4 regions of the Pantoea sp. C2G6 genome follow, and region 1 is predicted to be linked to each of the others. Evidence: predicted binding sites of a transcription regulator. Region 1 holds the regulator's gene; each other region holds the start of a gene.

The links. The regulator LexA, encoded in region 1, represses DNA repair genes until DNA is damaged. The targets are predictions, from matches to a motif close to TNCTGTATGTACATACAGNA.
Region 2: the regulator LexA is predicted to act here: its motif matches at 3,357-3,376, upstream of dinB (DNA polymerase IV).
Region 3: the regulator LexA is predicted to act here: its motif matches at 3,821-3,840, upstream of ACCW71_RS08495 (YebG family protein).
Region 4: the regulator LexA is predicted to act here: its motif matches at 1,495-1,514, upstream of umuD (translesion error-prone DNA polymerase V autoproteolytic subunit).

The regions. Positions count from the first base shown of each region.
Region 1 covers NZ_JBGMNJ010000013.1:28,594-36,214, forward strand. The annotation lists gene ubiA (4-hydroxybenzoate octaprenyltransferase) at 1-414, shown strand, start outside; gene plsB (glycerol-3-phosphate 1-O-acyltransferase PlsB) at 477-2,900, opposite strand; gene ACCW71_RS15945 (diacylglycerol kinase) at 3,029-3,397, shown strand; gene lexA (transcriptional repressor LexA) at 3,503-4,117, shown strand; gene dinF (MATE family efflux transporter DinF) at 4,215-5,537, shown strand; gene ACCW71_RS15960 (CsbD family protein) at 5,703-5,915, shown strand; gene zur (zinc uptake transcriptional repressor Zur) at 5,977-6,498, opposite strand; gene ACCW71_RS15970 (hypothetical protein) at 6,522-6,782, shown strand; gene ACCW71_RS15975 (conjugal transfer protein TraF) at 6,960-7,621, shown strand, end outside.
Region 2 covers NZ_JBGMNJ010000006.1:210,797-218,417, forward strand. The annotation lists gene ACCW71_RS10925 (sugar ABC transporter ATP-binding protein) at 1-113, shown strand, start outside; gene ACCW71_RS10930 (ABC transporter permease) at 110-1,111, shown strand; gene ACCW71_RS10935 (sugar ABC transporter substrate-binding protein) at 1,137-2,204, shown strand; gene dinB (DNA polymerase IV) at 2,290-3,345, opposite strand; gene dpaA (peptidoglycan meso-diaminopimelic acid protein amidase) at 3,590-4,336, shown strand; gene ACCW71_RS10950 (class II glutamine amidotransferase) at 4,301-5,074, opposite strand; gene lpcA (D-sedoheptulose 7-phosphate isomerase) at 5,126-5,704, opposite strand; gene fadE (acyl-CoA dehydrogenase FadE) at 5,954-7,621, shown strand, end outside.
Region 3 covers NZ_JBGMNJ010000004.1:230,994-238,614, reverse strand. The annotation lists gene ACCW71_RS08515 (TetR/AcrR family transcriptional regulator) at 55-627, shown strand; gene ACCW71_RS08510 (DMT family transporter) at 1,167-2,081, shown strand; gene ACCW71_RS08505 (non-canonical purine NTP pyrophosphatase) at 2,356-2,916, shown strand; gene ACCW71_RS08500 (SIR2 family protein) at 2,913-3,707, shown strand; gene ACCW71_RS08495 (YebG family protein) at 3,856-4,200, shown strand; gene ACCW71_RS08490 (Fic family protein) at 4,268-5,392, opposite strand; gene ACCW71_RS08485 (methyl-accepting chemotaxis protein) at 5,909-7,621, shown strand, end outside.
Region 4 covers NZ_JBGMNJ010000001.1:571,183-578,803, forward strand. The annotation lists gene ACCW71_RS02750 (biofilm development regulator YmgB/AriR family protein) at 1-66, opposite strand, end outside; gene ACCW71_RS02755 (hypothetical protein) at 632-856, shown strand; gene ACCW71_RS02760 (hypothetical protein) at 946-1,233, opposite strand; gene umuD (translesion error-prone DNA polymerase V autoproteolytic subunit) at 1,536-1,955, shown strand; gene umuC (translesion error-prone DNA polymerase V subunit UmuC) at 1,958-3,226, shown strand; gene ACCW71_RS02775 (TetR/AcrR family transcriptional regulator) at 3,715-4,329, shown strand; gene ACCW71_RS02780 (hypothetical protein) at 4,442-4,675, shown strand; gene ycgZ (regulatory protein YcgZ) at 4,714-4,953, opposite strand; gene ACCW71_RS02790 (hypothetical protein) at 5,172-5,444, opposite strand; gene ACCW71_RS02795 (YgdI/YgdR family lipoprotein) at 5,866-6,096, opposite strand; gene ACCW71_RS02800 (YgdI/YgdR family lipoprotein) at 6,112-6,345, opposite strand; gene ACCW71_RS02805 (hypothetical protein) at 6,678-6,881, opposite strand; gene ACCW71_RS02810 (MliC family protein) at 7,071-7,382, shown strand; gene pdxH (pyridoxamine 5'-phosphate oxidase) at 7,408-7,621, shown strand, end outside.

The DNA of each region.
Region 1 (7,621 bases):
TGGTCCGCAGTTAGTGAGTCCTTACCTCTGGTCTGCTGGCTGGTATTCTTTGCGAACATCTGCTGGACAGTGGCCTACGACACCCAGTATGCGATGGTGGATCGTGACGATGACCTGAAGATTGGCGTGAAGTCGACGGCGATTCTGTTTGGCCGTTTCGACAAGCTGATTATCGGCCTGCTGCAACTGGCGACCCTGCTGCTGATGGCGCTGGTAGGGATGATGCTGCATCTGAATGGCGCGTTCTACTGGACGCTGTTGCTGGCCGCCGCGCTGTTTGTTTATCAGCAGAAGCTGATCGCGCAGCGCGAACGTCAGCCCTGCTTCCAGGCGTTCCTGAACAACAATTATGTCGGGATGGTGCTGTTTCTCGGCGTACTGATGAACACGCCGCCGTTCAGCCAGATTTTCTGATAGCGCGTTTCAGGCATAAAAAAGGCGACCGCATGAGGTCGCCTTTTTACTGTGTACTATTGTCAGTCGTGTGCCACAGCCGTTTCAATCGTCATGCGGACATCGCTGGTCACCAGGTCAGCCAGGATGTGCCAGGTCGCCAGGGTCTGCGACACGTCAGCATCACCTTTATCGCTGATATAACCCTCATCGCGCAGCGTCAGGACCAGTGAGGTAAAGACCGCTTTGTCGAAGAACTCCGGGGCGTTGATACCGTGCAGCACCGACAGGCGCTGTGCCAGCGTACGGCTCTCTTTCTCCAGCGTGCCGCGGTTGATCGTCGGCTTGGCGCTGAGAATCGAGAAGGTGATGGCATAACGCTGGAGCGTTTCCCGCACCCCGGCCGCCAGCAGTTGCAGCGTACGGTAGCGGGCGGCGGTAAAGCGCAGTTCACCCGCTTCGCGCGTAATCAGGCCCTGACGCGCCAGCTCCTGACAGAGTTCTGCCAGCAGTTGCGGCAATTCGTCACTCTGCCAGCGCAGGAACAGCTCGCTCTTCAGCATCGGGTAGATCAGGCTCACCTGGCGCAGCAGCTCAGCTTCGCTCAGCGCCTGATGCTGCTGAACAATGGCGGCAATCAGCGACGGCATCACCAGCATGTGATGAATATTGTTGCGGTAGTAAGTCATCAGCACTGCCTGCTCACGCGGCAGAATGATGATGTCGCCGATGCTGTCCTTTTCGCTCTCAAACTTATTCATGCCCAGCGCGTGATCGAGCAGCGCTTCTGCGGAGAGATCGGGAACGGTGGCATTCGGCGAATAAGGCACGTTGCGCAGCAGCTGGGTATAGCACTCCAGCTGCTCGATCAACTGCTCGCGGGTAAGTGAGCGCTGACGTGAGGCGAGCAGGGCGGTCACACAGAGGTTCATGGCGTTGGCCGCGCCCGCTTCATTGATACGCACCATCAGCCTGGCGGCAATATCGTTGACGGTCGGCGTTAACCAGCCCGGACGCTGCGGTTCGATCGGGTCCACGGCGTCACGCCACTCCGGCACGCGCTTGTTGAGATAGTTGACCAGCGGCAGCGGTTCGCCAAAGTTCACGTAACCCTGACCGAGATTGCGCAGCTTGCGTAAGCCACGCACCATCTGCATAAAGCCCTCTTTCTCTTTGGCCGCGCCGCGCAGCTCTTTGGCGTAAGTGCCCACTTCCATCACATGCTCATAGCCGATGTAGATCGGCACCAGGGTGATAGGACGGTTGCCACCGCGCAGCATCGCCTGGAGCGTCATCGCTAAAGTGCCGGTTTTAGGATCGAGCAGGCGACCGGTGCGTGAACGGCCCCCTTCGACAAAGTACTCGACCGAATAACCGCGGGTGAACAGCTCGCCAAGATATTCGCGGAACACCGTGGCGTAGAGCTTGTTGCCTTTAAAGGTGCGGCGAATAAAGAAGGCGCCCAGCCGACGGAAAATCGGGCCGGCTGGCCAGAAGTTGAGGTTGATGCCCGCCGCAATGTGGGGTGGCACCAGGCCCTGATGGTAGAGCACATAGGAGAGCAGCAGATAATCCATATGGCTGCGATGGCAGGGCACATAGACAATCTCATGACCATCCTGCGCCAGCTGGCGCACCTTCTCGCCGCCGTTAACGTTGATGCCCTGATAGAGACGACTCCAGAGCCAGCCCATTACGCGGTCGGTGACGCGAATCGCTTCATAGGAGAAATTGGCGGCGATCTCTTCCATCATATCCACCGCGTTCTGCTGCGCTTTCTCATGGGAGATTTTTTTGCTGCGGGCCTCATCTTCCACCGCCTTTTCAATCGCTTTGGATTGCAGCAGGCGATTAAAGAGATCCTGACGCGCCGGTAAGCGCGGACCCACCGCCGCCAGCCGCTGGCGGGCAAAGTGAATACGCGCCACACGCGCCAGTTTCTGGGCGATCGACTGATCGGTGCCATGTTCGGTCGCCATCCGGCGCAGTGACACCGTTGGCGAGAAGCGGACAAAGCTGTCGCGTCCGTGCCAGATCACCGCAAAGAACTTCTGTACGCCGTTCAGCACGCGCAGGTGAGGCGTTGGCTCGCCCTGAACCTCACGGCCTGGCGCGCGGCCAAACATCACCGTGACCGGCAGCATCTGAATATCCAGCTCGGGATTATTGCGGTGCAGGTCGAGGTAATCGTGAAAGATCTTCACCGACTCCACGCTGGGCACAAAATAGGGGAAGACACGCGGGCCATCGTGGATAAAAACGTGGCGCGGCAGCAGTGAGCCATCAATCTCCAGTGGAGAGAGCGGGTCGGGCAGATGGTGCCGCAGACACTGCGCGCGTAAAGTCAGTAAGTCAGCCTTCGAATCATAAGGCAGAACGTACATAATAGGTCGGGTCGGATCCAGACCATGTTCAGAAACGGGATCGGCCGGAATGGCCTTACTTTTTACCAAAAACGACAGTGGTAAATTAAGCAGTTTGTAATAGAGTTTACGCCAACCTGACATAGACAACATGAAGCCTCTTGTTAGCAAAGCGCCGCAAGCATACCAGAAAGCGCAGCGAAGATCTGTGGTGGTGCCAATTGCACGCAGCCCAGACATTGACGTCAATCCGAAGAAAGGGTTCCCACATCATGGCAAATAATGCCACCGGTCTTATAAGAATCGTGAAAGCCGCAGGTTACTCATGGCAGGGGCTGCGTGCCGCCTGGCAACATGAAGCGGCGTTTCGCCAGGAGGCGCTGGCCGCGCTGGTCGCCATTGTCGTGGCCTGCTGGCTGGATGTGGATGTGGTCTCCCGCATTCTGATGATAGGGGCGGTGGTGCTGGTGGTCATTGTTGAAATCCTCAATAGCGCCATTGAAGCCGTGGTTGACCGCATCGGCCAGGAGCATCATCCGCTGGCGGGCCGGGCAAAAGATATGGGCTCGGCGGCGGTGCTGATCAGCATCATACTGGCACTGTTTGTCTGGATCGCGCTGCTCTGGACACATTTGCGATAAGCCTTCCAAAACCGCGCTGGGAGCGCGTTTTACCTGACAATCGGTTTCCATTTCGCCAATACCTGTATATACTCACAGCGACTGTATAAACAACCAGGGGGCGGGATGAAAGCATTAACCAGCAGGCAGCAGCAGGTCTATGACCTGATTCGCGACCATATTTCTTCGACGGGCATGCCGCCTACACGTGCGGAAATCGCCGCGCAGCTGGGCTTCCGCTCGCCGAACGCGGCAGAAGAGCACCTTAAAGCGCTGGCGCGTAAAGGGGTGATTGAGATTGTTTCTGGCGCTTCACGCGGCATCCGTCTGCTTATGGAAGAAGAGCCCTCTGAAGGCTTACCGCTGATTGGCCGGGTGGCTGCCGGTGAACCGATCATGGCGCAGGAGCATATCGAGACCCACTACAAGGTGGATCCGGGTCTGTTCAAGCCCTCAGCCGACTTCCTGCTGCGCGTCAGTGGAATGTCGATGAAAGATATTGGCATTATGGATGGCGACCTGCTCGCGGTGCATAAAACCCAGGATGTGCGCAACGGTCAGGTTGTGGTTGCCCGCATCGACGATGAAGTAACAGTGAAACGCTGGAAAAAGCAGGGTGCTATCGTGCATCTGCTGCCGGAAAACAGTGACTTCGACCCGATTGTGGTCGACACGCGCGCGCAGTCGCTGACGGTAGAAGGTCTGGCGGTGGGTGTGGTGCGCAACGGCGAGTGGCTCTGATTCTGATGCCCGCGTGCATTCGCCTGCTCTGATGCTATTCTGTCTGCCCTAATTTTGTCGCTGCCTCTTCGCAGCGACACTGAGCACGGAACGGCGAATGCGCTTTATTACGGCAACCGATAAAAACCTCTGGCGGCTCGCGCTGCCGATGATCCTTTCAAATATCACCGTTCCCCTGCTGGGTGTGGTCGATACCGCCGTTATTGGTCATCTCGACAGCCCGGTCTATCTTGGCGGGGTTGCAGTCGGGACCACTGTCACCAGTTTTCTCTTCATGCTGCTGCTGTTCCTGCGGATGAGCACCACTGGCCTCACGGCACAGGCGTTTGGCGCTGGAAATAAGCCCGCGCTGGCCCGTGCCCTGACGCAGCCGCTGCTGATTGCGCTGCTGGCTGGGCTGCTGTTTATCGCGCTGCGCTATCCCATTATTCAGCTGGCCACCCATCTGGTGGGCGGCGATCCTGAGGTGCTGAAACAGGCGGCGCTGTTTATTCAGATCCGCTGGCTGAGTGCGCCGGCTACGCTGGCTAACCTGGTGATCCTCGGCTGGCTGCTGGGCGTGCAATACGCCCGCGCGCCGGTCATCCTGCTGGTGGTGGGTAACCTGGTCAACATCCTTCTCGACCTCTGGCTGGTGATGGGTCTGCACTGGGGTGTGGCGGGCGCGGCTACCGCCACGGCGCTGGCGGAGTACATCACGCTGGGCGTCGGTGCGGTGATGGTCTGGCGGGTGTTAAAACTGCGCGGCATCACCATGGCAATGCTGAAGCAGAGCTGGCGCGGCGACGTTCAGCGCCTGCTGCGGCTGAACCGCGATATTATGCTGCGTTCTTTGCTGCTCCAGCTCTGTTTCGCCTCGCTGACCGTGCTGGGCGCGCGCCTCGGGCCGGACGTGGTGGCGGTTAACGCGGTGCTGCTGATGTTTATCACCTTTACCGCCTATGCGCTGGATGGCTTTGCCTATGCGGTGGAAGCCTTTGCGGGAGAAGCGCATGGCGCAAAAGATGGCAGCCAGCTGCGGCTCGTCTGGCGCTCTGCCTGCCGTCAGGCGGTGGTGGTGGCGCTCTTTTTCTCGCTGGTGTATGCGTTTTTTGGCCCGCAGATTGTCACGCTGCTGACCTCGCTTGAGACGTTGCAGCAAACTGCGGACCGCTACCTGTTCTGGCAGGTGGTGATGCCGCTGATCGGCGTCTGGTGTTATCTGCTGGATGGGATGTTTATCGGCGCGACCCGCGGGCGCGAGATGCGAAACAGCATGGTGCTGGCCGCGGCTGGCTACTTTCTGACGCTGCTGAGTCTGCCGCTGCTGGGCAACCACGGGTTATGGCTGGCGGTTACGGTGTTCCTCGCGCTGCGTGGCCTCTCCCTGTGGCTGATCTGGCGCAGGCACTGGGTTCAGAACAGCTGGTTTGACGCCTGAGCGGGCGGGCGCTGAGCGCAGCGGCTACGGATTATTCTGTATTATTCCGTCATCCTCGTTTTCATGACTACAATTAACTCTATACGGCGCAGTTAACCAGCGCTTTATAGCGTTATTTTGCTGTGTCGCGAAATAAACATTAAACCCGAGGATGGGAGGTCTGCTATGAATAAAGACGAAGCCAGCGGCAACTGGAAACAGTTCAAAGGCAAAATGAAAGAGAAGTGGGGCAAGCTGACCGATGATGATATGCAGGTCATCGAAGGGAAACGCGATCAGCTGGTCGGTAAAATCCAGGAGCGTTACGGCTATGCGAAGGAAGATGCAGAGCGTGAGGTAACGGACTGGGAAGGTCAGAACAAAGACCACCGCTGGTAAACCTCAGCAGAGGATTCCTGCCCGCCGGCATTACCCGGCCGGCAAAGCACAGGGATGTGTGCTACCCTTTTTTTCCGCGCTTTTTCCCTTCGCTCTGATGATCGTGCTGGCAGCTTTCATGCTGAGTACAGGCTTCCACTTCCGCACAGTTGACACACAGGCCATGCGCCTCAATCACGCTATGCCGTAAGGCAAACTGCGCTTCTCCCGCCAGCGTCGCAATAATGTTTTCTACGCCCTGCGCCTGTTTCTCGGTAACCGCTGCACAGCGGTCACATACCAGCATCACCGAGGTATGCGCCGGGGCCTCGAAATGGTGACACATCACGTAGCTGTTGTTCGACTCCACCCGATGAATGAAACCCTGCTCCAGCAGAAACTCCAGCGCCCGATAGACGGTCGGCGGTTTCGCCTGCGGTTCACTGACCCGCAGCTGATCCAGCAGATCATAAGCGCTGATAGAGCCTGGCTGCTCGGCCATCAGGCGTAACACCTCAGCACGCTGCGAAGTCAGACGCACACCGCGTTGCAGGCACAGCTTTTCCGCCTGGGTCATAATTTGCTGTGAGGTCATGTTTGACATGAAAATTCTCCGCTGGATAAGTGATGTTATTTTATCACACAAAGGTTGCCGCTGCTGAGGTTGGTTTTTGTCTGATAAAACAGCACTATTTGCCTGAAAAAACAGCGATCAGGGCGTTTGCCTGCTCTTTTATACGGAATCTGACGACAAATCAGATCCATCGGCTGATGGCTTTAAGAGGAATTAACCGCCATTTTGCTTTGCATCTCACGGAGTTAAGCAGTAATGTTCAGAAAGACTTAAGCGAGGTCTGGTCTTATTCTTATTTCCTTCGCCTGGTCTGAACAATTACAACGTTTTTTTGATTGGAAAACATCCAATCCTTTGAATTAAGACACTGTTTCCTTTGAGTTCACAGCAATAAAGCGTTAGCTGACGTTCACAATATGGCTAACAAACTATTCAGTCGTTGAATGTTTCAACGGCTTATCTCAGTGAATTTCTCAGGTGATGGCAGGCAAATGGTGAAAAAATTCGCTCAACGTTCAGCGCTGATCTATCCCGCTGTATCGACCGCGCTTTTCCTCTCTTCTTCCGCCATGGCGGCAGGGACCTGGTATGATGCACGCAATGACGCCATGGGCGGCACCGGCGTCGCATCTTCTCTCTATGGCTCCGCGGTGCTGGCTAACCCGGCACTGATGACGCGGGCTAAACCTGACGACAGCGTCAGTATTATTTTTCCTTCAGCCGGTGTTCAGGTCACCGACAAAGATCATCTGATCGATAAAGTGGATGACATCACGGATACCGTGGATCGCTATCGCAACGTGCTTGGCAACCTGACGTTTGCCGATTATCTGCGTGGCTATCCCGAAGTACGTGCCGCTTCAGGCGATGTGGCCAATCAGCTCAGCGACTTACGCGGAAATAAAGCGGACGGCAGCGCCGGTGCGGCAGTGGCTGTCACCATCCCTAACGAAACGCTGCCATTCGCCTTTATCACCAAAGCCTACGGCACGGCGCATGTGCGTGCCAATGTGGTGCAGAGCGATATTGACTATCTGCGCGGCGTCGCTAACGGCACCGTGCTTCCCCGTCCAGGCGATCAAAATAACCTGCGCTCCAGTGCGAATGGCCTGGCTGCACTGAACACCGATTATGGTGTGGCGGTGGCGCATGA
Region 2 (7,621 bases), on a different contig from region 1:
TGTGCGACCGGATTTGTGTGCTCTGGGATGGACGCATTGTGGCTGAACTGGCTGCACGCGACGTTACCGAAGAGACGCTTTTGCTCTATTCCACCGGAGGAACCCCTGCGTGAGCAGCAAAGAAACCCGCCTGAACCTGCCAGCGTCACCGTGGCGTCACCAGCTGTTCGACTTTCTCTATAAATGGGGCATGTTGCTGACGGTGGTGATCCTGATCGCCGCTTTTGGCCTCGCCTCTGACAGCTTCCTTGAACCCAATAACATCATCAATATCCTGCGCTCGATTGCGATTGTGACGGTGATAGCGATCGGCGTCTCGATCTCGCTGACGGTGGGCGGTTTTGATCTCTCGGTCGGCTCGACCGCCTCGCTGGCCAACGCGCTGGTGATCTCGCTGTTTGTCTGGTACGGCTTCGGCACCACCAGCGCGATCCTGATCACCCTGGCGCTCTGCACCCTGGTCGGGCTGTTTAACGCCTTCCTGATTGTGATCCTGCGTATACCCGACATGCTGGCGACGCTGGCGACGCTGTTTGTGATTCAGGGCGTGGCGATGACCTACAGCTTTGGCGGATCGATCACCACCAACATGGTGCTGCCGAGCGGCGATATGGCGGAAGGCACCATTCCGCCTGCCTTCAGCCTGCTGGGTCAGGTCCCGACCATCGTCATTATTATGCTGGTGGTTACCGTGGTGGCACAGCTGGCGCTGTCGCTGACCAAACATGGCCGCCGGATGTATGCGCTGGGCGGTAATCCTGAAGCGGCGCGCCTTTCCGGCATCCGCACCACCCGCTATCGGGTGCTGGCTTACGTCATCGCCTCACTGCTGGCCGGTCTGGGCGGCATTCTGCTCGCCTCACGCATCGGTTCCTCGCAGGTTAACGCCGGAGGGGGCTACCTGATGGATGCGGTGGCCGCCGCGTGGATCGGCTTCTCGCTGGCGGGCTCAGGCAAACCCAACGCGCTGGGAACGCTGATCGGCGCGGTGATCCTTGGCGTGTTGCAGAACGGCCTGGTGATGCTCTCGGTTCCCTATTACGCGATGGACATTATTAAAGGACTGGTGCTGGCTTTGGCACTGGCAATAACCTATATCCAGCGCCGCTGAGGCGCGCTTACCGGAGTTAATCACCATGCAAAAAATAACCCTTTCGCTGCTGGCGCTGAGCCTGCTGAACGCCAGCGCCGCCTTCGCTGAAACGGTAACCCCGGTGCCCGCGGCTATCGCCAGTCACAGCGGGCCGATCCGCATCGCGGTGATCCGCAACCTCGGCTCCGATGACAACACCACCCAGTTTGTCGCCGGGGCGATTCAGCAGGGTCGCCAGCTCGGCTTTAAGGTCAGCACCTTTCTGAGCAACGGCGACGACGCGCGCTTCCAGGATTTCGTGAATCAGGCGATCAGCCAGAAGTATGACGGCATCGTGCTGTCGCACGGTAAAGCGCCCTACGCCAGCGATCTGGTCAAGCGCATCGCCGACGCGGGCATTAAACTGTCGGTGTTTGATACCCCAGTTGACACGCCAGTGCCGGGCGTCACCGTTACCGCGCAGGATGACGCTTCACTGGCGCAGCTGTCGCTGGGCCAGCTCATCAGCGATTTTCATGGCAAGGCGAACATCGTCAAGCTGTGGGTTGCCGGCTTCCCGCCGATGGAGCGCCGTCAGGTGGTGTATGAAAAACTGCTGAAAGAGAATCCGGGCATTCATCAGCTGGAGTCGATTGGCGCGGTCTCCAGCGACGTTCAGGGTGATACCGCCAACAAGATTGGTGCGATTCTGGCGAAGTACCCGAAAGGGAAAATCGATGCCATCTGGGGAGCGTGGGACGCCTTCAGCCAGGGCGCTTACAAAGCGCTCCAGGAGAACGGACGCACCGAAATTAAACTCTACAGCATCGATGTCTCCAACCAGGATCTACAACTGATGCGTGAGAAAAACAGCCCGTGGGTGCAGACGGTAGCGGTGGACCCGAAAACTATCGGCGCGGTGAATATGCGTCTGGTGGCGAAGAAAATCGCCGGGGAAGAGACCCCCGCCAGCTACCAGTTTAAAGCGGCGTCAATCTCGCAGCAGCAGCTTAACAGCCAGCCAGGGGCGGTCAACGTCGCGTCGCTGAATAAGATCGTTCCCGGCTGGGGCGGCAATGAAGATTTCGTGGCCCCCTGGTTTGCCACGCTCGCGGCGAAATATCAGAAGTAATCACGCGTCAGGTTGCGGCGCGGGCCGTAAAGCCCGCTTCCGCCCCACCGCCTCGCCGTTCGGTGAGGCTGACCCTGTAACCGCACTACAGTCCCAGCAGTAACTGCCGCTCAAGCTGGGGATCGACCATCGTGACGTGCAATCCCACCAGCCGCACGCCGCGCCCGGCGCGACGCTCATCCCAGGTTTTGCGGGCGATAGCAATCATGTCCTCTTTGTTCAGCACCGGCCAGATGTGCTCCTGAGTAGTCTGCTGGAAATCGCTGAACTTCAGTTTGACCCCCTGACGCGCCACCTGTTTGTCGGGCCGGATCTGCGTCAGGCGGCGATCGAGTTCCTCATAGAGAAAATCGATAATCTCCAGGCAGGCATCCCAGTCACTAATATCCTCCGCCAGCGTGCGCTCCACCCCCAGCGATTTGCGTTCCCGCTCGACGATTACGCCGCGTTCATCAATGCCGTGACTGCGCTCCCACAGCACCCGGCCAAACTTGCCAAAGCGCTTCAGCAACTGGGCTAAATCCGCCTGCTGCACGTCACCGCAGGTTATCAGCCCCATCTCTTCCAGCTTCTTTGCCGACACCTTACCGACGCCTGGGATCTTCGCCAGCGGCAGGGTCAGCAGAAAGCCGGCCATTTCTGGCGGAGTGATCACGAACTGCCCGTCGGGCTTGTTTAAATCGGAGGCGATCTTAGCCAGAAACTTAATCGGGGCGATACCGGCCGAGGCGGTGAGCCGGGTTTCCCGGTAGATAGTGGCGCGGATCTCCCTGGCTATCAGTGTGGCGGAGCCGTGGCAGTGCGGGCTGTCGGTGACATCCAGATAGGCTTCATCCAGTGAGAGCGGTTCAATCAGCGGGGTGTAACGGGTAAAGATTTCGCGGATCTGCGCCGAGGCTTCTTTATAGGCGTCAAAGCGTCCTGGCAGCAGGCGCAGATGGGGGCATAACTTCAGCGCCATACCGGTCGGCATCGCGCTGCGCACGCCAAATTTACGTGCCGGATAGTTGGCGGTACTGATCACCCCGCGCCGTTCGCGGCTGCCGCCAATGGCGATCGGGATGTCGCGCAATCGGGGATTATCACGCATCTCCACCGCGGCATAGAAACAGTCCATATCGACATGAATGATTTTACGCATACCCCCTCCAGCACTGGATAAGTATACAGTTGGCAGAGGTAACTGCAATATCTGTCGCAGATGCCATTAAAGTTTACAAAAATCTGGCCGTATTCTGTTGAGGAAAGCGTTAATTTCGCGGCGACCGTCTTGCTAAAAAAACAGACAATGTTTAATGTTGCGCTGCGGTAGCGGACTGTTCCGATAATGCAAGCAGAGACGCACAATTTGCGTCATGTTCTCTTCACCTCAAGGTACACACAGCATGGGCAAAATCGCACTCCTGTTTGCGATGATTTTACTGCCAGCCCTCAGCATGGCAATGACACCCGAACCCGCGCAGCAGGCGGCACCGGTCAGCAAAGAATTAAAGAAGCAGTTACTCGGCACCCCGGTCTATATCCAGATCTTCAAGGAAGAGCGGACGCTGGAGCTGTACGGCAAAATCGGTAACGAATATCGTCTGCTGGATACCTACCGCATCTGTAACTTTTCTGGCGGCCTCGGCCCGAAACGTCGTGAAGGCGATTTCAAAAGCCCGGAAGGTTTTTATAACGTGAAGCTGAATCAGCTGAAGCCCGATAGCCGCTTTTATCGCGCGATCAATATCGGCTTTCCCAATCAGTATGACCGCAATCAGGGCTACAGCGGCAACTACCTGATGATTCATGGCGACTGTAAGTCGATTGGCTGCTATGCCATGACCAACGCCTATATGGATGAGATTTTTACCTATGTGAACGCGGCGCTGCGTAACGGCCAGCAGGATGTCAGCATCAGCATCTTCCCGTTCCGCATGACCGACAGCAACATGCAGCGCCACCGCTACTCCAGCGATGCCAGTTTCTGGCAGCAGTTGCAGCCGGGATACGCTTACTTTGCTAAATATCACCAGCCGCCGACGGTGAATGTCGCCAGCGGCAGGTATGTGATGAACAGCAGCCCGGCACCGGTGTTAACCAATCCCGAAGCGGCGTCACGCTCCTTCCTGGCGCTCTCCAAGACAGAATAACGCCCACTCGCCTGGCACAATCCGCTGCCAGGTTTCATTGGCCGTCAGAGGCTGCGTCGCAATCACTGTCACCACGTCATGCGGCGTGGTGTGCTGCTGGAAATCGACCTCGACATCCTGATCCAGCAGCTGCGCCCGGCCAAAGGGGGCACGGCGGGTGATCCAGAACAGATTGGTTGAGCAGAAGGCCATCAGATAGCGGCCATCTGACAGCAGCATGTTAAATACCCCTTTCTGCCGCAGCGTCCCGGCCAGCTCCCCGATGAAACGAAACACCGCCGGCCAGTTGCCCGGCGTGCGTGGGTAGCGCGTCGCCAGCTGATGCAGGATCCAGCAGAACGCCTTTTCGCTGTCGGTCTCCCCCACCGGCCGGAATGTGCCGGTCTCCAGCTGACGATACCCCTTGAGCTGACCATTGTGGGCATAGGTCCAGTTACGGCCCCACAGCTCGCGGGTAAAGGGATGGGTATTCTCCAGCGACACCTGTCCCCGGTTCGCCTGACGGATATGCGCCACCACCGAATGGGATTTAATCGGATACTCCTGCACCAGCCGCGCAATCGGTGAGTTAAAGCTCGGCAGCGGATCTTTAAAGGTACGGCAGCCTTTATCTTCGTAAAAGGTAATACCCCAGCCATCTTTGTGAGGCCCGGTTCCCCCGCCACGCTGAACCAGTCCGGTAAAGCTGAAACAAATATCCGTGGGAACATTGGCGCTCATCCCGAGCAATTCGCACATAGCCACCGCCTTAAATCAGGACGCCTCCCGTCAGGCGGGAGGCCAACGCTGTTACTTCACCATCTCTTTTTCGATCAGCAGCATCAGGATGTGGATCACTTTAATGTGGATCTCCTGGATGCGATCGGCATAGCCAAAGTGAGGCACCCGGATTTCAATGTCAGCACTGCCCGCCATCTTACCGCCATCTTTGCCGGTCAGGGTGATCACTTTCATTCCCTGCGCACGGGCGGCCTCAATCGCTTTAATGATATTGGCCGAATTACCGGAAGTGGAAAGCCCCAGTAGCACGTCGCCCGGACGCCCTACCGCTTCCACATAGCGTGAGAAAACGTAGTCGTAGCCAAAGTCATTACTGACGCAGGAGAGATGGCTGACATCGGAGATGGCAATCGCCGGATAGCCAGGACGATTTTCACGATAGCGGCCGGTCAGCTCTTCCGCGAAGTGCATCGCATCGCAGTGTGAACCGCCGTTGCCGCAGGAAAGCACCTTGCCGCCCGCCTTGAAGCTGTCAGCCAGCAGCACCGCAGCACGTTGAATCGCATGGATATTGGCGTCGTCGCTGAGGAATTTATTCAGCGTATCAGCAGCTTCATTAAGCTCAGAGCGGATGATGTCCTGGTACATAGGAATGTCCTTTTTTAGGAGAGGTTAATCGCAGCAAGTTTAACGGAATGGCCGGTCAGCGCAAAGCCTCATGCCATGACGTAGCACGACCCCGCCCGGCCGCGGATGATGAAAAAAGCGACGGCAGCGCGATTTTGTGAGACAGGTTGTAATTGTGATGTAAACGAATTGATAAATGCGGCCAACTATTCTAAACCTCTATGCATAACAGGTCAGACCTCTTACTACTTGCTTGCGGAGCGGTTCATTATGATGGTTGTTTCGATACTTGCCACGGTGGCGCTGATTGGCGCCCTGTTCTATCACCGCCTCTCACTGCGGCTGAGCAGCGCGATTCTGCTGCTGTGGACCGCAGCGATGGCTGTCGCACATCTCTGGACGCCGTGGCTCCTGCTGCCGCTGGCGATCATCCTGCTGCCGTTTAACCTGCCGTCGCTGCGTCGCAGCCTGTTTTCACAGCCGATGTTCCAGCGCTTTCAGCAGGTGATGCCGCCGATGTCACGCACCGAGAAAGAGGCGATCGACGCCGGCACCACCTGGTGGGAAGGCGATCTCTTCCAGGGCAAGCCGGACTGGCAGAAGCTGCATAACTATCCGCAGCCGCGCCTGACTGCCGAGGAGCAGGCGTTTCTCGCTGGCCCGGTGGAAGAGGCGTGCCGCATGGCTAACGATTTCCAGATTACCCATGAGCTGGCCGATATGCCGCCGGAACTCTGGGCCTATCTGAAAGAGCATCGCTTCTTCGCGATGATCATTAAGAAAGAGTATGGCGGTCTCGATTTCTCCGCCTATGCGCAGGCCTGCGTGCTGCAAAAACTGGCGGGCGTCTCCGGCATTCTGGCGATTACCGTGGGCGTGCCCAACTCGCTCGGCCCCGGTGAACTGCTGCAACACTACGGCACTGAAGAGCAGAAAAACCACTATCTGCCACGGCTGGCACGCGGTGAAGAGATCCCCTGCTTCGCCCTGACCAGCCCGGAAGCGGGCTCAGATGCCGGTGCGATTCCTGATACCGGTGTGGTCTGCATGGGTGAGTGGCAGGGTCAGCAGGTGCTGGGTATGCGACTCACCTGGAATAAGCGCTACATCACGCTGGCTCCGATCGCCACCGTGCTGGGCCTGGCCTTTAAGCTCTCTGACCCGGATCATCTGCTCAGCGACAACGAAAATCCTGGCATTACCTGTGCGCTGATCCCGACCAACACCCCCGGCGTGGAGATTGGTCATCGTCACTTCCCGCTTAACGTGCCGTTCCAGAACGGACCGACCCGTGGCAACAATATCTTTGTGCCGATCGACTATATTATCGGCGGCCCGGAAATGGCCGGTCAGGGCTGGCGGATGCTGGTGGAGTGTCTGTCGGTGGGTCGCGGTATTACCCTGCCGTCGAACTCAACCGGCAGCCTGAAAAGCGTGGCGCTGGCGACCGGAGCCTATGCTCATATCCGCCGCCAGTTCCGGGTCTCTATCGGTAAAATGGAAGGGATCGAGGAGCCGCTGGCGCGCATCGCCGGTAACGCCTATGTAATGGATGCCGCCGCGACGCTGATTACCGCCGGTATTATGCAGGGTGAAAAACCGGCGGTACTGTCGGCGATTGTGAAATATCACTGCACCCATCGCGGTCAGCGCGCGATTATCGACGCCATGGATATTGCCGGCGGCAAAGGGATTATGCTTGGCAACAGCAACTTCCTGGCGCGCGCCTATCAGGGTGCCCCGATCGCCATCACCGTGGAAGGGGCCAACATCCTGACCCGCAGCATGATTATCTTTGGCCAGGGGGCGATTCGTTGCCATCCTTATGTGCTTCAGGAGATGGCGGCGGCCGCCAGCAATGACGTTAACGCCTTTGACCGGGCGCTGTTCAGCCATATCGGTCATGTCGGCAGCAGCGCCATGCGCAGCCTGTGGCTC
Region 3 (7,621 bases), on a different contig from region 1:
GCTGGCGTTAAAGCGCGGTAAAGTTCCGGTAGAGATCCATAACTTAAGGCCGTCATGTTAAAGGACACTGAAACTTACCATAAGCTGATCACCGCCGCCGCTGCCTGTTTTGCAGAAAAGGGCTTTAGTGCAACCAGCGTGCGCGAAATTTCCACCCGTGCCGGTATCAGCCAGGGAGCAATGTATACCTACTTCAAAAGCAAAGATGACTTGATACGGGCTATCGTGCAGGAAGAGCAACATTCAGCGTTGGCAGCGCATGAACAACCCTATAGCGGCTCCTGTTTTGATCGTGTTTGCGAGCAGGTAGCGTCCTGTATCAGCGATGTGGGTTATCCGGTGACGCATCACCTCTGGGTTGAGATAATGGCTGAGTCAGCCCGCAACCTGGAGCTGCAACAGGCGTTTATCAGCAGTGATAAGATCATGCGACAGAGTCTTGCCAGGATGATAGAGAACGGCATAACCGCAGGGGAGTTCCGGCAGGAGATTAATCCTGAAGAAATCACTATTGTCCTGTTTGCTTTCATGGATGGCCTGATTGCCCGTAAGGCGATTAATCCCCTGTTTTCCTTCAGCAGGGATGTGCCGATGTTCAGGGATTTAATGGGGAAGTTACTGAAATAACGGCTTCGATGGTTTGCCAGTAAGTTTGTCTCTTAACGCATTATCAAAGGCACCGCTGCTGTTATTATCGCGGTGCTCTTTTCAACATTCTCCTCACAGGGGTAGGTTATTACGCCTGAGAATTAATTGATATTGTAAATATATTCCCGCGCAATAATGCATATTTTTACTCTGTTAATTATGAAGTTAAATAATCAGCGTGCCTTTATCCTTTAACTCTCAAAGAGGCTGTAAACATAAAAAACACATTCACCAAACAATATTAATACATTTCATTTTTCTTAATGAGATCGGGTTGACAGAATAAAACCAGGTGTCGATAGAATAGTGACACTACTGCGTGATATGTATCACATAAAAACGCGCATAACGCTCTTATTCTGTTTCCGGCCTGCGGGTAAGAACATGGTTTAACCCGTTATAAGCGATGCTACCCTCTTTTTCCTCTGTACCCATTGCTTATAGAGTCTCTTATCCAGAAACCAGGCAAGTAGCCCGGAGACCTTCTCCGGGCCTTTTTATGTAAAAAGAGGTGATGTGTGGCCTATTTACTGCTGGCTCTGGCAGCAATTTTCTGGGGCGGTAATTATGTTGTCGGGCATATCCTGGTTCAGTATGTCGATCCTTACGGCCTGAGCCTTATCCGCTGGGGAGGGACGACCCTGCTGATGCTGTCGTTATACTGGCGGCGGTTTTGGCTTGATTTCCCGGCTATGCGAAAAAATATCGGTATCAATACCTTATTGTCATTGTTAGGTCAGGTGAGTTTTCCATTAACCTTATATATCGGGCTTCAGTACACCACCTCACTGAATGCTGCTATCTATATCTCCAGCACACCATGCCTGGTGCTGCTGATTAACCATTTTATCTTCAGAGAAAAAATATCCTCACGAAATATTATTGGGGTTATAGCCAGCACGGCAGGGGTTCTCTATCTGGCTTTTTCCAGTGCGGCCGGAAGCAACTCTCTACAGACATTTGGCTGGGGTGATCTCCTGACCATAGTTTCTGCGCTGAGCTGGGCTTTTTACTGCGCGTTTTTACGCCTCAAAAACAGCACGGTGAAAAATACCTCCTTCGTCGCTTTCAGCTCTCTGACTGGCACGCTGATTCTGGTACCCATGTTCGGTCTGCACGTCGCCTTTTCACCGGAATACCGGGGTATGATCTATTCGGTTTCGCCATCGGTTATTGCTGGCATTCTCTACCTGATTATCTTCCCTTCCTGGCTTTCATACGTCTTCTGGAATAAAGGGGTTTCCATGATAGGTACGACCCGCAGTGAAATTTATACCCATCTTATTCCGGTTTCGGGAGGGCTTATGGGCATCGTTTTCCTGGACAACGAGCTAAAAAGCTATCACCTGATTACGCTGCTACTGATTGTGTCTGGTATTGTTTGCTGTTCAGTAAGAAAGAAAGCCACGCTCAGCCCGCGCCAAATGGAATAATCATCCGCTGACAGGGTTTTGTTAATGTCCCTGTCTCCCGGCCCGTCGTCGGGCGAGCGGGCAGGTTAAGCGGCTGAGCCAGCACTGTAACGCCCGATCCAGCTGTGGCCTTTACGATGTCATGCTGACGTCAGCGACGACAGGGCTATTCCCATCCGCAGGCCGCCTGCTGAAGACGGAATTGGACTACACTCTCCAGCGTTAGTGCTTTATCCTGCCCGCCTGTTGCCGTTAAAACCTCACTACGTGGCGGAGTCATTAAACTGGAAGCCCCATGAAAATCAGATTCCTTTCTGCCAATGAGCAAAAACTGGCGGAGGTACGCAAAATACTTGAACCCGTAGGGGTCGAAGTACTGCCTATCGCCCGTCGCATCGAAGAGATTCAGACTGAAAACGAGCTTGACCTGGTGCGCGACAAACTGACCAAAGCCTTTTCGCTGATTGGACGGCCGCTGTTTGTGGAGCATACCGGCCTTTATCTGGATGGCCTGAACGGTTTGCCCGCGGGGCTGACCCGTATCTTCTGGAACCGGCTGGATGCCGAGCGCTTTACCGCGCTGGTGCAGGGGCTCGACAGCCAGGCTGTCACAGCCAAAACGGTGCTCGGCTACTGTGATGGTCGCAAAATGTACCAGTTCTCAGGTGAGCTGCGCGGCACCATTGCGGCAAAACCGGCCGGTACGCGCGGTTTTCAGTGGGATTGCGTGTTTATCCCGGAAGGGTATGAGCAGACATTCGCAGAGATGGGTGAACTCAAGAACGAGATCTCGATGCGGCGTATTGCGCTTGATCGCTTCGCCACCTTTTTAAAGACCGCACGGGGAGTGGCATGAAACCTGAACTTAAACGCGCCTATGATTCCGGCAAACTAATTCTGTTTGCCGGAGCCGGGATTTCACGCAATTTTGGCTTACCTGAGTGGCATGAACTGATTGCCCATCTCGCTCACGAGCTGGGCTACGATCCGAAAATTTTCAACACCTACGGTACGCATCTCTCGCTGGCGGAGTATTACAAACAGAAAAAAGGCTCGCTGGGCCCGCTGCGCAGCTGGATGGATCGTGAATGGCATCGCCCCGATATTGATGTCCGTACCTCTGAAATTCATACCATGATCACCCAGGGTAACTTCTCGCGTATCTACACCACTAACTACGATCGCTGGCTGGAAGCGGCGCACGACGCGCATGGCGTGCCCTATTACAAAGTGGCGAACGCCGCCGATCTGGTCTCGCTGACGGAAGACAAGCGCCATATCATCAAGCTGCACGGTGACTTCGATGATGACACCTCTATCGTGCTCGATGAGAGCAGCTACTTTGAACGCCTCTATTTCGACTCGCCGCTCGACATCAAACTGACCCATGACGTGATGGGCAATTCAGTGCTGTTTGTCGGCTACAGCATCAGCGATTTCAACATTCGTCTGCTGTTTTATCGCCTGACCAAAATGTGGAGCCGTACCGGACTGGCCACTGCCCGGCCAAAATCGTACCTGTTCACCAATCGCAATAACCCGGTGGCAAAAGAGGTGCTGGGACAGTGGGGGATCGAGGTCATCGTCTCGGAAGAGGACGATCCGCGTAAAGCGCTGGCGACTTTTCTGGAAGAACTGCTGGTCTGATCCGCTCACCCGCGACGAAGCAGAAAAATAAAAAAGCCTGCGCCCGGATAAGGTTACTCCGCACAGAATGGATAAACTCCAATCTCTGCTGGCAAAGCATAACCGGCATGATATACTGTATGTATACACAGTACCTGAGGGCGAAAAGATGGCTGTTGAAACAAAATTTGTAGTAGTCAGAAAGGGTGAAGAGAAGATGACGTTTGCCAATAAGAAAGAGGCGGATGCCTACGACAAAATGCTCGATATGGCCGAAGCCTTCACTGACTGGCTGTTACAGCATCAACCCGCGCTGGAGGAGTCTCAGGCGGAAACCCTGGGCCTGCTGATCGCTGAGCAGAAAGAGGCGGTTCAGCATATTCTGCGCACCAGCAAGCTGCCGGAAGCGGCGGTCACGGCGAAGCAGCAGCCTGAAGCCGTCGCTGAAGATCGCAGCGATGAACCGGCGGAAGAGCCTGCCGCGAAGAAAGTCCGTGCGGTTAAAGCAGCCTGATTGACCTGACGCCGGAAGCGATCCTTCCGGCGTTGCTGTATCTTCCGCCGTTGCCCACCGATTGCGGTTACGCTTCCCCGCTGTTTACCTGATACCGGGTGCTTCTGCCGCCGCCTTCCAGCCGGTAAAGACAACCTTTTTCCACCAGGTCAGCCAGATGGCGGGTGGCGGTGGCTTTACTCACTTTCGCCACCTTCTGATACTGGCTGGCGCTGATCCCCGCTTCGAATCCCTGCTCACCGCCATCTAACAGCCGGTTAAGCACTTTTATCTGCTCCTGACTCAGCCCGGTCCCCTGATGCCGCAGCCAGAAGCGCGCTTTGATCTGCGTGCGATCGATGATGCTGATCGCCTGTTGCAGGCTCTCATCCAGTCTGTCCAGAAACCACACCAGCCAGCCGGTGATGTCGAGCCCGCCTTTTTGCGTCTGCTCCAGAATGCGGTAGTAGTCTGCACGCTGCGCCAGGATGGCGGGCGACATCGCATAGAGCCGGATGCTCTGACTGTCAGCCTGCGCCAGCGCCAGATCGGTCAGTGCGCGGGTAATACGGCCATTGCCATCATCAAAAGGGTGCAGGGTGACAAACCACAGATGGCAGATGGCGGCGCGCAGCAGCGGGTCGAGCATCACATCCTGCTGGCTGCGGTTGAACCACTCAATAAAAGCGGCCAGCTGCGATTCCAGCCCGGCGCGCGGCGGCGCTTCAAAGTGCACGGTGGGCCGATCGATCCGCCCTGAAATCACCTGCATCGGCTCGCTGCCGCGCAGCGTACCGACGCTCAGGCGCTGCACCGTCCATTCATCCGCCGGGAACAGCCAGCGGTGCCACTGATACAGACGCTCCAGCGTCAGCGGCTGGCTGCGGTTATTGATGGCATCAAGCATCATGGCGGCCAGTCCTTCTGAGCGATCGGACACCGGATAGGGCTGATCTTCCGTAACGCCTAACCGGCGCGCCAGCGATGAACGCACCGACTGCACGTTGACTCTCTCCTCTTCGATGGCTGATGAAGAGAGGATATTGCTGAGCAGGGTATCAAGCGTCCGCGCCTCATCATCGCTTTGCAGGCTGGCGCGCCCCAGCAGCAGACCTCGCTGCTGTTGTAAATGCCGCAGGCGCGGCAGAAGTGCCGCCTCCTGCCAGTGAAAATCAGGCCAGCCAGCCTGTTGCCAGATCCAGTCGATATACATATTCGGCTCACAGAAAGAGAGATGAGCCGAATAATGGTGCGTATTCGGCTCACATAATGAGCCGATAGTAGCGGATTATCGGCTCACAGGCTAATGCGGCGGGCAAAAAAAAGGACCCGAAGGTCCTGTTTACTTAGCGGGAGAACACCATAAAGGTGTCTGAATAGTAGTGAATAATCCAGGCAACATAGACCAGCCAGATAATCACCCCTGCTGTTAATCCTGTTTTACCAATCATTGAACTTCTCCACTTCAATAAGGGCCTGCGGCAACGGTTTACATAAACTGACAGGAGTAGGGGGTGGTCGTGTTGTTTTAGATCAAAAAAAGCCAGTTCATTACCGCTGTGTTAATCCTTTCGCGATCAATGTTACTGATAAGTGCTAATCAGGGGTTCCTGCTCTCCCTGAACGGAGAGGTAACTAAAGTTCAAAAAAACGCCGCCGATAGATGATCTCAGGAGCAGCGTAACTACAAGGCGGTAATTGAAGAGGGTAATTTCCGGGGGAGAACACTATGGCCAGTCAGTTAAAATATAAGAAAAAATTGAGCACCCGTGCGCAGATGCTGATTATGGGTGGTTTGACCATTATGCTGGGATTTACCGTGACTATCGGTGTCCTTAGCTGGCAGTCAGCAAAAGAACAGAAGGTACTGGCAGAGAATTATCTGCAACAGATTGCGCAGAGCCGGGCCCTACAGGTGCAGCAGGAGCTGACTCATGCACGCGATGTGGCCAATAATCTCGGACAGAGCGTGATCGCCCTGCCGCACGCCGCTATCAGCGATCGCAAAGTGGTCGATAAGGTCATGGAATATGCGCTGCGCGCTAACCCTGACTACCTCTCGATGTCGGTGACATTTGAACAGAATGCGTTTGATGGCCGCGATGCCGAATTTGCCAAATTGCCGGGTGAGGCACCACAGGGCCGCTACGCCTGGTTTGTGGATCGCGACACGGCGGGCAACTACGTTATGCATCCGTTAGATTCCTACCTCACGCCAGGTGATGGGGATTACTACCTGATCCCGCAAAAAACGCAAAAAGATACCCTGATTGAGCCTTACAGCTACGCCTATAACGGCGTCCCGACGCTGCTGACCTCGGTCGCGGCGGTGATTTTCGAGCAGGGTACGCTCAAAGCGGTCGTCACTTCTGATATTTCGCTGGCGTCACTGCAACAGAAAGTTAATCAGATCAAACCCTGGCACGGCAGCGGCTATGCTTTGCTGCTCTCGAATGGCGGAAAGGTGGTCTCATCGCCGGTTAAGGATGAAGCCGGTAAGCCGTGGAAAGGGCAAACCGACAGCTTTACTTCACGGGTGGTTCAGCATTTTGACGCGGTACTGGGTGAAGAGGCGTTAATCACCTGGCAACCGGTGGTGATTGGCAATAGCGATAAACCCTGGTATCTGGGAGTGGTCGCCCCGGTGAGTCAGGTAATGGCCGCCGCCAACCGACAGCTTACCTGGGCTATCAGCCTGATGGTGGTGAGTATTCTGCTGGTCGGGGCGGTGCTGGGGATGCTGTTCAGCCGCAAAGTGCTGCGGCCCATCGGTGGTGAGCCCATTGAGGCGGCCAGCATTGCGCTGGCGGTTGCCGAGGGCAAGCTGGATAACGCGATTGCGGTTAAACAGGGCGATCGCAGCAGCCTGTTCTTCGCCCTGCAAACCATGCAAAGCCAGCTACGGCAGATTGTCGGACAGATTAAAGAGGCCAGTGAATCGGTGCGTCAGGGCGCAGGCGAGATTGCCAGCGGCAACCTTAACCTGGCTTCACGCACGGAAGAGCAGGCCGCCGCGCTGGAGCAGACCGCAGCCAGCATGGAGCAGATCAGCGCCACTGTCCGTCTGAATGCCGACAACGCGCAGCAGGCGACCGCCCTGACAGAGAACGCCACGCATATCGCCAGTCGCGGAGCCTCGCTGGTGGGGCAGGTGGTGCAGACCATGGCGCAGATCGATGACAGTTCGAAAAAGATCGGCGACATCACCACCATGATCAACAGTATCGCCTTCCAGACCAATATTCTGGCGCTGAATGCGGCGGTGGAAGCGGCGCGGGCGGGCGAACAGGGCCGTGGCTTCGCGGTGGTGGCGTCTGAAGTGCGTAATCTGGCACAGCGCAGCGCTAACGCCGTGAAGGAGATCGCCGCGCTGATCGAAGAGTCGAGTATGCGGGTCGAAAGCGGTGTCCGGCTGGTCAACGACGCCGGTAAAACCATGGAG
Region 4 (7,621 bases), on a different contig from region 1:
AAGCGCTTTGCCAGAGTTCATGAAATGTTCAGAAATCTGAGACTCTGTAGTCAATGTTGTTTGCATGTCAGGCCTCATAAGAAATAGGGGGAAGAGTGCGTCGGTTCAGGTCCGGTCAGCGGTTGACGCAAAAAAAATGCATCTGAAGGTGGAAATCCACAACACCTTCAGATGCGGTGCAAAGCACCTTTCGTTACAAGTGATTTAACATCACGAGACAAAGTTATACAAGAAATTGAAACTTGTACAATGAAATTTGACAAAATGTGTCTGGTCGGTGGTGTATCTCAGATGCATGTTTACAGGCGGGCGGTGAGGTATTGATGTTTATATTATTAAATACAGATAGTTAACTTTATTGTCGGATTGCGCAGCGTTTTCCTTACCGCGTCAGTGCGGTTTTTCTGAAAGCGATCTGGCGAGTAAAAAAGCGTTTTTCAGGTGCCGGTTATAAAAAGCTGTACAGGTTTTGGTGTAAAAGAATCCCCTCCGTTAACCGGTCTGCTGCAATCTTATCCGTCTGAGCGGGCGTACGGCATAATTCACTTCCCACACCCGGTGCAGAAGACTAAGGTTGACGCCTTACTCATCGCAGTTACTCATCACGTTTATTCATTACAAGGAAAGGATCATGGTTAACGACTATTTCGCGCTTCCGCCTGCGGGTATTACGCCAGAACAACATAAACGCTCAGTGGCGGTCGCTGCGGCGCTTGCCGTGGCAAAAGAGTCGGTCAGCGCATCGACCGGGGCCACCGGCTCAAAAGCGGCCTGGGATTTACAGGCGGTCGCCAATGAAATCGCCAATCTGGCTGACGCCATTCAGGATGCGCTGGAGAGTGACAGCGAGGTGTAACGAGCGGCCGCCAGCTGGAAAGGCGGGGCGGGGCTTTCTGTGGCAGCGCGCCGGTAAAGCCCGGCAGCATGGCGCTGCCGGAGGCCTGGTTATTCTGCTGCCGGCGGTTCATATTTAATGTACTCACGCAGGGCGTCATGGATCGCCCGGTTATTTCCCTCTTCCAGACCGCGTTCCGCATATTCTTTCGCCAGCGCCGCCAGCACATCGTCAAATTTCCCTTTGTAGTTGAGATTATTCAGCGCAATTTGCTGACCGAGTATCGCTTTTAATACCGTGGTCTCGACGGTTAATTGCTGCACGGCCGCTTCAAGCTGTTTGATTCGATCGTTCTCTGTCATCGTCACCTCCATGATTAAAAATCGCAGAATAGCCATGCGGCGTTCAATATTCAAACCCTGTCAGAGGCGCGACAGCCGTTGTCAGATTTTCCTTAAGTAAAAACAATCAGCTGGCCGATCGATAAGGACCGTTACTCTGTCGCGCCGGTGATAATAATCTGTGGCTGCGGCACAAATAACCGCTTTCTGCTGAATATGACGCCAGCGGCAAAAAAGCGCTGAAAAAAAAGTACATAGCCATCAACCCCTTCGCTTAAACCTTTTCCGTTGCGCTTGATTAAACGGGTAATTCAATATTACTGTGTTTATATACAGTAATAACCAGAAGGAGTGAAAAGATGGAATTCATTAAACCAGCGGACCTTCGCGCCGCTATGCCGTTACCCCTCTATATCGAACGTGTGCCGTGCGGATTTCCCTCGCCAGCTCAGGATTATGTTGAGCAGCGCATCGATCTGAATGCGCTGATGGTACAGCGTCCGAGCGCCACCTATTTTGTCCGGGTCAGCGGCGAGTCGATGATTGAGGCGGGGATAAATGACGGTGACATGCTGGTGGTTGACAGCTCCCTGACCGCCGCGCATGGCGATATTGTGGTCGCCGCCGTCGAAGGAGAGTTCACCGTTAAGCGCCTTCAGCTTCACCCCTGCCTGCAACTGATGCCGATGAACACCAAATTCAAGCCGATCGCTATCCAGACCGAAGATGCGCTGGAGGTGTTTGGCGTAGTGACCTTTGTAATTAAATCGACCCACTGACTATGTTCGCGCTGGTTGACGTCAACAGCTTTTACGCTTCATGCGAAACGGTTTTCCGGCCCGATCTGAAAGGCAAGCCGGTGGTGGTGCTGTCGAACAACGACGGTTGTGTGATTGCGCGCAGCGCCGAGGCGAAAGCGATCGGCATTAAAATGGGCGCGCCCTATTTTAAAATGCGCGAGGAACTGACACGCCATGCCGTGCAGGTCTTCAGCTCGAACTATGCGCTTTACGCCGATATGAGCCACCGGGTGATGACGATTCTGGAAGAGATGGCGCCGTCGGTGGAGATCTACTCCATCGACGAAGCCTTTCTGGATCTGACCGGCGTCGAAAACTGTATGGCGCTGGAGAGCTTTGGTCAGCAGGTCAAAGCGCGGGTGCACAAAGAGGCTCACCTGACGGTAGGGGTCGGTATTGCGCAGACCAAAACGCTGGCCAAGCTCGCTAATTTTGCGGCGAAAAAATGGCGTAAAACCGGTGGGGTGGTTGACCTGTCAGATCCGGTGCGACAAAAAAAGCTGCTGGGGCTGATTGAAGTGGCTGAAGTCTGGGGTGTGGGTCGGCGTCTCAGCCAGCGGCTTAACGCCATGGGGATTATGACGGCGAAAGATCTGGCCGATCAGCGTCCTGATACCATTCGTAAGCAGTTCAGCGTGGTGCTGGAGCGCACCGTCAGAGAGCTGCGTGGCGAATCCTGCCTGGAGCTGGCGCTGCTGACGCCGGTGAAACAGCAAATCATCTGTTCACGTTCATTTGGCAGCCGCATCTCCGACTACGGTCAGATGCGGGAGGCGATTTGCGCCTATGCGGAACGCGCCGCCGAAAAGCTGCGGCGGGAGAAGCAATATTGCCGCCAGGTCGGGGTGTTTGTGCGTACCAGCCCCCATGCGGCGGGCGAAATCTTTTATGGCAATCAATCCACCGGCCAGTTGCTGATCCCGACTCACGATACCCGCGATATAATCCGTGTCGCCGTGGCGTGTCTCGATAATATCTGGATGGAGGGACATCGCTATATGAAGGCGGGTATCGTGCTGGGGGACTTTTTCAGTCACGGCGTAGCCCAGCTCGATCTGTTTGATGCGTATCAGCCGCGGCGCGGCAGCGAAGTGCTGATGCAGCTGGTTGACACCCTTAACCAGAGCGGCAGGGGAAAGCTCTGGTTTGCCGGGCAGGGGATCAACAAAGAATGGGCGATGAAGCGCGACATGCTGTCACCTGCGTATACGACGCGCCTGAGCGATATTCCTGTTGCCCGACTGTTTTGACGGCGTCTGAACGTGACAGACTGATACGGTCGGCAGAGCAGGGCACAACGGCTTATCGGGCTCCGCTTCAGGTCAATGACCCTGGAAAAACAGGCAATACAGAACCGAAAGTCGGTGATGTGAGTGTCTCTGTAAGGTCTCTACTGCCTTACCGAAACCAGGCTTGTTTCAAATCTTTCCACTAACTTATTTGCGATTTCGGTCAAAGCGCCGGGCTGGGATAAAACCGCACTGTCACGCGCTATCCACACAGGTGTGGCCTGTAGAGGAAACCTGACGTTACCTATGCGGAAATATTTCCTGGCAGAATCAGCATAGAGGAATCACCAGGCGTGCACCCATTCATCCACAATCACGCCTTAGCCAGGCTAACCACTCCCTTAGCTAGCCCGGCGCGCGGAGCGGCATCGCCTGTACTTATTACCTGTCGCTGAGATAGAATCCCCTGTTGATTTTAACGGGAGCCTGCTCCCCCCTGGCCGGTAACGATGATCACAATAGCCACAGCGCATAAAAACAGAGAGCGGGGACGCCCCCGGGAGTTCGATATTGAACAGGCTCTGGATCACGCCATGATCGTTTTCCGGCAAAAGGGCTATCACGCAACGTCAATGACCGATCTGAGTGAGGCGATGAGCCTTTCGGCGGGCAGCATCTATAAGGCGTTTAAAGATAAACACTCGCTGTTTCTGCTGGTGTTTGAACGCTATCTGCTGCTGCGTAATGCTGATTTACGTCGCAGACTGCTGCCCTGCACCAGCGGACGGGAAAAAGTCACCGAACTGTTGCAGTTCTACCTGGATTCAGCACGGGCGGTGGAGGGACGACGCGGCTGTCTGGTGGTCGCCAGCGCGATTGCCTTGCAGACGCTGGATAAGGCGCTGGCGCAGCGTATTGATGAGGTGGTACAGCGCAACCAGCGTTTTCTGGTGTCACTGCTGGAGCAGGGGCAGCAGGATGGCTCCATTACCGCCACGCTTGATAGCGAAGCGGCTGCTGGCGTGATCCTCTGCATCGCCTTTGGCATGCGGGTGGTCGGCAAAGTGGGCGATATTGCAGACGAGCAGCAGACGCTGGCTCTGGCGCTGAAGGTGCTGGATTAATTTAATGAATTAGGAGGTGATCGCTTCCTAATGCCGGAATCACAACCCTGTTCGTCAGCGCTGCATTAAGCGAGTCAGCGTCCGGCTGAAAAGAGGGAGCAGGCCACAAAGGATGGGTGCGGTAGCCCGTCAGGGAGAAGAAGTGACAGATGATGAGCTGAACATTGATGATGAGATGCGTGCGTTAATTGGCAAAGTCGTTTCACGCCTGATTAAGCCCGATGCCGCGCTTGAGGTTCATGAGATTATCAATGCACTGCACCATTTACGGGTACGCTCACCCGACCATCAGATCCGGCTTACCTGTCAGAAAGCCATGCGCCTGCTGGCGCGTAAACTTCACTGACCAACTGCACGGGCAGTAAAAGCGGACAGGCGTCAGGATTAACGGCCAAACAGCAGGCTGATCAGCACGCGATAATGGCGCTCTTCTTCTTCGGTAGAGGCGGTTTCAAGGCGACGCAGCAGTTTGGTGCAGATCGCTTTACGATTGATGTTATGACCGGCGTGCAGAATTTCCATTATGACCTGTCCCAAAGTCTCCTGCTGTGAGGGCAGGCTCGCCGCGTTAAAATAACGGGCAATATCGTCTGCCGTCTGCGGCAGTCTCTGGTTCGGGTACATAGCTGGGTTCCTGGTCAGTGAGGAAAAAACGATCGTCTGGCGGTAAATCTATACAAAGAATCAAAGTCTGTATAGATATTTTCAGCGTGACCGGTGGGAAGCGCTGTTTTCAGCACGGGATGCATAAAAAACCAGTCGCTGGCGCAGAGTATGGCAGGATAAAAGAGAACAAACGGGCACCCGAATCGGTGCCCGTGGCAGAGCGACTCGCCAGAAAATCAGCGGTAATCTTTCAGCGTTACCGGGGCTTGTCCGGTCACTACCAGCCAGTTCAGTTCGGCGCGTTCGCGGGTTGAAGATTCAATAAAGCCTTTGAGCCAGTGGCGGGCATCGGCAATCTGCGCCACGCGATCATCGTTACTCTCATTCTCAGCCATGATCCCCAACTGACGAATCAGGGAGACAAGGGTAATCTCCTGCTCTGCAAACGCCAGATTAATCGCTGCTTCACCAAGAATCTTATGGCCGATAGTTTTGTCGTGATAAACCATTGCTGCCTCCTGAGTGCATTGCTGAATAACGATATAAAGAGTTTAGTTAAAGCTTCTCTATAGCAAAAGTTAAAATCCACAGGCAGTTCCTATCAAAATCATCAAAAAATAAACTGAACTTTTGAGCGAAGAAATAAGCGGTTCATATCACAGGATAAAGCCAGCGCTGATTTTTTTTACAGAGGATCTTTAATCGGTGGGGTGGGTTAAAAATAACAGGCTTGCCTGAAATTGCGGTAAGGAAGTCAGGTTTTTTATTCGGTCGCGATGGTCTCAGCCAGAGCGGGGCCAGAATCGCGGCACCGGCGGAAAAATTAATCCGGGGGGTAAACTCTTTTAAACGGCTGAGCAGCGGCAAAAATAAAGCCGCCCTGAGGCGGCTTTATTAAAATATTCACTCTCCTGCGGGGCAGGCGGAAATTTATTTGTGCGGAACTTCAGAGACCGCTTTAACGTCAGCTTTGTTAATCTGCTGCTTAACGCCATTGGCATCGGTATACGCCAGCAGGCCGGCATCCGATTCTGAAGGTTTGCCATCACTAATAATGGTGCGTCCATCGTTAGTCTGAATCGCATAACTGGTACGGGTGCAGCCGGTTAATACGGTCATACCAATCAATGCGGCGAGCGGTAAAATCAGCGCTTTTTTCATTTTATTCACCTTATATCAGTTATCAAGTTCACTCATATTACTGATCTCATTGCGATTGATCTGCTCAGTTTTTCCAGTCTGAGCATCGCGATAAGAAACCAGACCCGTATCAGAATCAATTTGTGGTTTGCCATCAGTGACAATGGTGCGGCCATCCGTGGTCTTGATCGACTGGTTCGACGCGCAACCTGCCAGGCTGCCTAAACAAAGGGCCATTAATGCGATGGCTGACAGGGATTTCATTTTCATTTTTTCTGCTCCTTGAACAATATCCAGACGTTTACAGCATAGACGCCTTTATAGAGTTTGCTGGCCCGCTGACGCTTCGCTGCGTTTTTTTTAAGCGAAAAGCGCCGATGCCAGCTTAATTTGCGGTCACGCCAGCCGGAAAGAGCATTTATTGCAAATTTAATTCGCCGGTGGCGCGGTCGGGTAACAGCGGAATAAGCGCGCTACTGAAGCGGAAAATAATCGCGCTGGCGGGCGAAAGGGTGCGGAAGGTGTCTGGATATTCATGGCTGGATCGGGCGATTTAATCTCCCCGACAACCAGGCGGCTGTCGGGTGAAGGGTAAAAAGCGATCAGAGAATGGAATCCTCGCCCGCTTTGGCGGCCGCTTTTTCCGCTTTCATCGCGCTGACCGGGTCTGAGGCGCTGAGCCAGCGGTCAAATTTCTGATAGGTGTCGATAAAGGTTTTAAAGTAGCTGCTGGCAATGGTGGCATTCTCTTTGTGGTTCATAAAAGCGACCGCCAGCTTGAATGCATCTTCGTTATCAAATTTCATGTTTGTCTTCCTCGCTTAAGATCTATAGAGCGTAGCCTGAGAAAGCCGCCTGTGCATTCAGACAACCGCCTGATAAGCCGCACTAATTCGGGCTGTGTAACCTGATCGGCCAGATTAGCGCCGATTCCCACTTACTTCACGCGCAATCCTTCTTATAATGCCAGCTTCACTGGTGAAGGAGACCCGCTTATGTTGAGAGGATTACCCGTTGTCGCGCTGCTGCTGTCGGGCTGTAGCCTGATGCACAGTCAGCCGCCGTCGCCACAGATCCTGCACTATCGCTGCGGGACGCTGCCGCTGACCGTCACGCTGGATCAGGCGCAGCAGCAGGTCAGTTTCATTATGGATGGTCAGCCATTAACGCTGAAGCAGACGGTATCCGCCTCAGGCGCCCGCTACAGCGATAATACCTATGTCTTCTGGTCCAAAGGGAACGGCGCATTTATCGAACGTAACGATAAAGTGGTCGTGAATGATTGTGAGCTGCAACCCGCCAGCTGACTCTTTATCTGAACAGGGGAGTTTTATGAGCGACAGCGAAACGCTACACACCATTGCCCATCTGCGGCGTGAATATACCCGCGGTGGATTACGCCGCAAGGATCTGCCGGACGATCCGATGGCGCTGTTTGAACAGTGGCTGAGTCAGGCCTGTGAGGCCAGGCTGCCCGATCCCACCGCCATGACCGTGGCGACCGTGGATGAGCAGGGCCAGCCGTGGCAGCGCATCGTGCTGCTGA